Prosthecomicrobium sp. N25: one gene and its partner. The protein of the gene in region 1 binds, or shares a complex with, the protein of each later gene. Links are inferred from orthologs where the notes say so. Each region holds a gene or a part of one and is shown on either strand. Other genes may lie near its edges.

What was found.
Region 2: the proteins of uvrB (region 1) and WBG79_RS25140 are in contact, whole or in part, in a crystal structure (PDB 7EGT), measured with the Thermus thermophilus proteins. The link is inferred for Prosthecomicrobium sp. N25 from one-to-one orthologs. Residues at the interface, in WP_096411307.1 of Thermus thermophilus: Glu23, Leu25, Arg26, Asp27, Gly28, Glu29, Arg30, Phe31, Arg55, Glu326, Asp327, Phe328, Glu379, Ser382, Gln383, His398, Gly400, Arg401; in WP_096412145.1 of Thermus thermophilus: His654, Arg656, Phe657, Gln666, Asp668, Glu669, Lys680, Arg681, Leu682, Ser683, Lys685, Tyr686, Ala687.

The regions. Positions count from the first base shown.
Region 1 is NZ_JBBCAT010000003.1:327,916-331,389, reverse strand. The notes cover bases 195-3,445. They hold uvrB (excinuclease ABC subunit UvrB), read left to right. Parts: upstream 195-542; coding sequence 543-3,245; downstream 3,246-3,445. Other genes in these bases: WBG79_RS20700 (calcium-binding protein), read left to right, coding at 195-370. In the rest of the region: more of WBG79_RS20700, read left to right, coding at 1-194. UniProt on the Escherichia coli protein: The UvrABC repair system catalyzes the recognition and processing of DNA lesions. A damage recognition complex composed of 2 UvrA and 2 UvrB subunits scans DNA for abnormalities.
Region 2 is NZ_JBBCAT010000005.1:148,441-151,843, forward strand. The notes cover bases 131-3,310. They hold WBG79_RS25140 (ATP-dependent helicase), read right to left. Parts: upstream 2,947-3,310; coding sequence 331-2,946; downstream 131-330. Other genes in these bases: WBG79_RS25145 (DUF1501 domain-containing protein), read right to left, coding at 3,051-3,310. In the rest of the region: WBG79_RS25135 (sensor histidine kinase), read right to left, coding at 1-92; more of WBG79_RS25145, read right to left, coding at 3,311-3,403. UniProt on the Escherichia coli protein: A helicase with DNA-dependent ATPase activity. Unwinds DNA duplexes with 3'-5' polarity. Translocates on single-stranded DNA with 3'-5' polarity. Initiates unwinding more efficiently from a nicked substrate than double-stranded DNA.

The DNA of each region.
Region 1 (3,474 bases):
CCGCGGCCCGGCCGACGAGGGCGGCAACGACGACGCGCTCGACGGCGGCGAAGGGGACGACCTGCTGACCGGCAACCAGGGCCGGGACTACTTCATGTTCAAGTTCGCCTCCGACGACGGCCGCGACACGGTGACGGACCTGACCTTCGCGGACCGGGACTTCTTCGTCCTCGACGTCGACGACCCGCAGACGTTCGACCGCTCGGCGGTGCAGGTCCTGGACGACGGCACCGACACCACGCTGACCTGGACGGGCCACAGCGTGACGCTGCTCGGGGTGACCGGCGGGCCGGACCGGCTCCAGAGCCTGGCGGACCTGGACGCGCTCAGCCAGGCGAAGGCGGGCTACGACGTCGTCTACCTGCTCTGAGGCGGCCTCGTCCTGACACCTCCTGTCAGCACGGCAGCTGCGCGCGCCGGCGGGCGACCTTTTCCCGCCCGGGGACTCGCGCCATATTGGCTCGATGGCCCGCACCCCGAAAACCGTATCCCCGAGCCCCGCGCGCCGGCGCGGGTCCGCGACCGCAGTGCCCGACGACGCCATGCCGTGGGAGGCGCCGGCGGCGACCGGCCTGACGGCCGGCGACGACCCGCCGGCGGACGGCTTCGGGGAGGCGCCGCAGGCGGCCTTCGCGGGCGCCCCGCTCGGCCATTCGGTGGCCGACTGGGCGCGCGAGATCTCCGCGGAGGCGATGCGCGAGGCGCCCGCCCGTCCCGCGGGCGCCAGCCGGGCCAAGGCTCCGGCCGCCGAGCCCGACAAGAAGGCGCGGCCCAAGGGCCGGCAGCGCGGGGCGGACGGCGACGCCTCGCCGGCCGAGCGAGCGCGGGCCGGGCTGATGCCGGTGGCCGGGCTGGACGTCACGCTCGAGGAGGCGGCCGCGATCCCCAAGGGCGGCGCGACCGCCACCGTCGAGGCGCTGGCGGCCCTGATCTCCTCGGGCAACCCGCTCTTCAAGGACGGCAAGCTGTGGACGCCGCACCGTCCGGAGCGGCCCGAGAAGTCCGAGGGCGGCATCGCGCTCAAGATCGTCTCGGAATACGAGCCGGCCGGCGACCAGCCGACCGCCATCGCGGACCTGGTGGCGGGGGTGCAGGGCCAGGAGAAGACGCAGGTTCTGCTCGGGGTGACCGGGTCCGGCAAGACCTTCACGATGGCGCAGGTGATCGAGCGGACGCAGCGGCCGGCGCTCGTGCTGGCGCCCAACAAGACGCTGGCGGCCCAGCTCTACGGGGAGTTCAAGAGCTTCTTCCCGGGCAACGCGGTGGAGTATTTCGTCTCCTACTACGACTACTACCAGCCGGAGGCCTACGTCCCGCGGACCGACACCTTCATCGAGAAGGAATCCTCGATCAACGAGCAGATCGACCGCATGCGCCACGCCGCCACGCGTGCGCTCCTGGAGCGCGACGACGTGATCATCGTCGCCTCGGTCTCCTGCATCTACGGCATCGGCTCGGTCGAGACCTACACGGCGATGACCTTCTCGATCGAGGTCGGCGAGCGGCTCGACCAGCGGCAGCTCCTCGCCGACCTTGTCGCCCTGCAGTACCGGCGCAACGAGGCGGCCTTCGCGCGCGGCACCTTCCGGGTCCGGGGCGACACGGTGGAGATCTTCCCGGCGCACTACGAGGATCGCGCGTGGCGAGTCAGCCTGTTCGGGGACGAGGTTGAATCCATTGTGGAATTCGATCCGCTCACGGGACAGAAGAGCCAGAGCCTGAAGTTCGTGAAGGTCTACGCGAACTCGCATTACGTGACGCCGAAACCGACGTTGCAGCAGGCCATCAGCTCCATCAAGCTCGAGCTGAAGCAGAGGTTGAACGAGCTCCACGCGGCCGGCCGCCTGCTGGAGGCGCAGCGGCTGGAGCAGCGCACGGTGTTCGACCTGGAGATGCTGGAGGCGACCGGCTCCTGCGCGGGCATCGAGAACTACTCGCGCTACCTCACGGGCCGCAAGCCGGGCGAGCCGCCGCCGACGCTGTTCGAATACCTGCCCGACAACGCCCTCGTCTTCGTCGACGAGAGCCACGTGACCATCCCGCAGATCGGCGGCATGTACCGAGGCGACTTCCGCCGCAAGGCGACGCTCGCCGAGTACGGCTTCCGGCTGCCGTCCTGCATGGACAACCGGCCGCTCCGCTTCGAGGAGTGGAACGCCATGCGGCCGCAGACGGTGTGCGTCTCGGCGACGCCGGGCGGCTGGGAGATGGACGAGAGCGGCGGCGTCTTCGCCGAGCAGGTGATCCGCCCGACCGGCCTGATCGACCCGGAGATCGAGATCCGGCCGGCCAAGAGCCAGGTCGAGGACCTGCTCGGGGAGGTCAAGGACGTGGCGAAGCGCGGCTTCCGCAGCCTCGTCACGACGCTGACCAAGCGCATGGCCGAGGACCTGACCGAGTACCTGCACGAGCACGGCGTGCGTGTGCGCTACATGCATTCCGACGTGGAGACCCTGGAGCGCATCGAGATCATCCGCGACCTGCGCCTCGGCGCCTTCGACGTGCTGGTCGGCATCAACCTGCTGCGCGAGGGCCTGGACATCCCGGAATGCGCGCTGGTCGCCATCCTGGACGCCGACAAGGAGGGCTTCCTGCGCTCCGAGACCTCGCTGATCCAGACCATCGGCCGCGCGGCGCGCAACGTCGAGGGGCGGGTCGTACTCTACGCCGACCACATGACCGGCTCGATGGAGCGGGCCATCGCGGAGACCAACCGCCGCCGCGAGAAGCAGCAGGCCTACAACACCCTGCACGGCATCACGCCGGAGACGATCAAGCGCGAGATCGCCGACATCCTCGGCTCTGTCTACGAGCAGGACCACGTCACGGTCGACGCCGGCTTCGCCGACAAGGGCCACCTGGTCGGCCACAACCTCCAGGCCCATATCGCCGACCTCGAGAAGCGCATGCGCGACGCCGCCGCCAACCTCGAATTCGAGACCGCCGCGCGCCTGCGCGACGAGATCAAGAGGTTGCGCGAGACGGACCTGCTGGTGAGCGACGACCCGATCACCCGGCAGTCGGCCCTGGACGACCAGACGGGCGGGTTCGCGGGCGAGCGCAAATACGGCGCGGCGGGCAACCTGCCGCCGTCACGGGTGCGGAAGAACACGCTGGACGAGATGACCGTGGGGCGGACCGAGGTGCCGCTGGGGACCGGGGAGATGCCCAAGCGGCCGGCGCCGAGCACGGCGGCGGGGACGGTCGCGGGGAGGAAGGGGGGGAGGTGGCGGGGGAGGCGGTAGGTGTGCGGAGAAGGGTTGGATCAGGGGCGACTCGTCGACACACCGGGTCGACACTGAATCGAGGTGGGTCAGGCTCGCCGGACCAGGGTTGAGAACCCGGAAATGGGTATGCTGTCACCGGAATTCGGAACTGCGTATGCTGTCACCGCAATTCATGCTGGCCCCGTAAACCAACGGCACACCGCTGACCACGTTCAACCCTCCCGCCTTGCGTGCACAGTTCAGATCG
Region 2 (3,403 bases), on another replicon or contig:
GCCGGGCTTTGGCGGACGATCTCGCGCCACTCGTCCGATACGACCGGAGCCAACCGGGGCCTGTGGCCTGACTGCGGCAGGACGTCGAGCATCCGGGCTCACCCCGTTCTGGTCTGGTCTGGAATTCCTCGGTGGCACCCCGAGCCTGCTCCGCCTGCCGGCGGCTGTCGATGCGGCACCGCAACGCAACGACTCTGATGCAAATCGATTGATTTGCATTTGATCCCTATCATGGACCGAGACCATTCAGCTTATTCACACTGGAAAAAATACAGAAGCGTTCCCCTGTAACGCAACGTAAGTGCGTATTTTCCTGCAGATCAAGCAGTCTCAGGGACGGGCGACGAAGCTGTCGAGCACCCGCTTGCGACCGGCGCGGTCGAAGTCGATCGTCAGCTTGTTGCCCTCGACTTCGGCGACCGTGCCGTTGCCGAACTTCTGGTGGAAGACGCGCTCTCCGACCGCGTAAAGGGGTTGCTCGGTGGCGACCGACTTGGCCACTAGCGCGCCCTCGATCACGGCGCCGGCGCGGCGCTGACGCACCGGATTGCCCCAGCGGTCGCGCATCTCGTCCCGGCGGCCATGGCCGGGCCCGGCGGCGTAGCCGGCCCGCGCCTCCTCGAAGCCGCCGGCCTCCGCCGCGCCCGCACCACTATCCTCGCGCAGCTTGCGGGCACGCTGCCAGCCCGGGGACGTGTAGGACGAGCCGAAGGGGTCCATCCGGTCGAAGCGGCTCTGGGTGTAGCCGCCATAGTTCGAGGAGGGCTCGACCACGTCGACGTGGGCTTCCGGCAGTTCGTCCAGGAAGCGGCTCGGGATGGAGGAACTCCAGGAGCCGTGGATGCGGCGGTTGGACGCGAACCAGATGCGGGCGCGCCGGCGGGCACGGGTCAGGCCTACATAGGCGAGGCGCCGCTCCTCCTCGAGGCCGGCCCGGCCCGATTCGTCGAGGGCGCGCTGGTGCGGGAACAGGCCCTCCTCCCAGCCCGGCAGGAAGACGGTGTCGAACTCCAGACCCTTGGCGGAATGGAGCGTCATGATGGTGACCGCGTCCACCTCCGCCTGGCTGTCGGCGTCCATCACGAGCGAGACGTGCTCCAGGAAGGCCGGCAGGGACTCGTAGTCCTCCATGGACCGGAGGAGTTCCTTGAGGTTCTCGAGACGGCCCGGGGCTTCCGCCGAGCGGTCCTGCTGCCACATCCCGGTGTAGCCGGACTCGTCCAGGATGATGCCGGCGAGCTCGGTATGGGACAACGCGTCGAGCTGGTTGCGCCAGCGGCCGAACGACGTGCCGAGGTCCTTCAGGGCGCTGCGCGCCTTGGGCTTCAGCTCCTCGGTCTCGACGATCTCGGCCGCGGCCTGCACCAGGGGGATGGACCGAGCGCGCGCGAAGGTGTGCAGCTGCTGGATGGTGGCGTCGCCGAGGCCGCGCTTCGGGACGTTGACGATGCGCTCGAAGGCGAGGTCGTCGGCGGGCTGGCAGGTGACGCGGAAATACGCCAGGGCGTCGCGGATCTCGGCGCGCTCGTAGAAGCGCGGGCCGCCGACCACCCGATAGGGCATGCCGAGGGTGACGAAGCGGTCCTCGAATTCGCGCATCTGGAAGGAGGCGCGGACCAGGATGGCGATGCCGTTCAGGGGATGGCCCTGGCGCTGGAGCCGCTCGATCTCCTCGCCGATCGAGCGGGCCTCCTCCTCGGAATCCCAGGCCGACGCCACCTTGACCTTCTCGGCGTCCGGGTCGGAGAGGTCGGTGAAGAGCGTCTTGCCGAGCCGGCCCTCGTTGTGGGCGATGAGGTGGGAGGCGGCGGCGAGGATATGGCTGGTGGAGCGGTAGTTGCGCTCCAGGCGGATCACCTTGGCGCCGGGGAAGTCGTGCTCGAAGCGCAGGATGTTGTCGACCTCGGCGCCGCGCCAGCCGTAGATCGACTGGTCGTCGTCGCCGACGCAGCAGACGTTCTTGGAGCCCGTCGCGATCAGGCGCAGCCAGAGATACTGGGCCACGTTGGTGTCCTGGTACTCGTCGACGAGGATGTAGCGGAAGCGCTGCTGGTAGTCGGCGAGCACGTCCGGGTGGCCGCGCCAGATGCGGATCACGTGGACGAGAAGGTCGCCGAAGTCGCAGGCGTTGAGGGTGCGCAGGCGGTCCTGGTAGGCTTGGTAGAGCGCGGCCCCCTTGCCGTTGCCGAAGGCGCGGCCCTCGAGCGGGGGCACCTCGGAGGGGCCGAGGCCCTTGTTCTTCCAGCTGTCGATGAAGCTCGCCAGCTGGCGGGCGGGCCAGCGCTTCTCGTCGATGCCCTCCGCCTGGATGACCTGCTTCAGGAGCCGGAGCTGGTCGTCCATGTCGAGGATGGTGAAATCGGATCTGAGGCCGACCAGCTCGGCGTGCCGGCGCAGGACCCGGGTGCCGATCGAGTGGAAGGTGCCGAGCCAGGGCATGCCCTCGACCGCCTCGCCCACCAGGGCGGAGATGCGGTGCTTCATCTCGCGCGCGGCCTTGTTGGTGAAGGTGACGGCCAGGATCTGGCTCGCACGGGCGCGGCCGGTCGCCAGGATGTGGGCGATGCGGGTGGTCAGGACGCGGGTCTTGCCGGTGCCGGCGCCGGCGAGGACCAGGAGCGGGCCCTCGGTCGACAGGATGGCCTCGCGCTGCTCGGGGTTGAGGCCCTGCAGGTAGCCGGTCTCGGCCGGCATGCGGGCGCCGGCGGCGCGGGCCGCGATGCCGCCCGGGCGGGGCGCGGGCGCATCGACCGGCCGGTTCGTGGCGGGACGGGCGGGAGCCGGGCGCACGTCGAAGGGCGGCTCCTCGAAGGGCGGCTCGTCTTGCGCATCGGTTTCGGGACCGGACGCAAGGGGAGCGTCGCCCGGGAAGCCCTCCGCGAAGGGATCGTCGAAGGCGTCGTCGGCCGAGGCCGACGAACGGGAAGAAGGCTTGCCAGCGGCCATGGATGTTTCCGACTCGTTCTCCGCGAGCCTTTATATAGATCATGCGGCAGGGATGCGGCAGGGCGGGCCTCGCCTCTCCCGCGCGACGGCCCGGCCGGTCCGGCTCACATCATCGCGGCATTGAGCCGGCGGAACTTGGCGATCCCTCTCGCGGACCGCGGGTTCTCCGCGACGCTGTCGGCGGCGAGCGCGGGCGCGGGCGCGGTGGCGGCCCTCACGAGGCCGGTCATCGGGGCGATCGCGCCGCTGCCCGGGAATACGGCCGTGTCGAGCGTGGTCCGGCCGACGCCGAGGTGGTCGGCGAGCAGGCCCTTGAAGACGGCGCGGAGATCGGTTGTCGGCCTCAGGTCGCGGCCCTCGTAGAGGTTCGCGGCGGCGAGGCCGGGCCAGTCGCCGTAGACCTTGCCGCCCTGGACGGAGCCGCCCGCGAGAAGCGCGACGGTGCCGACGCCGTGGT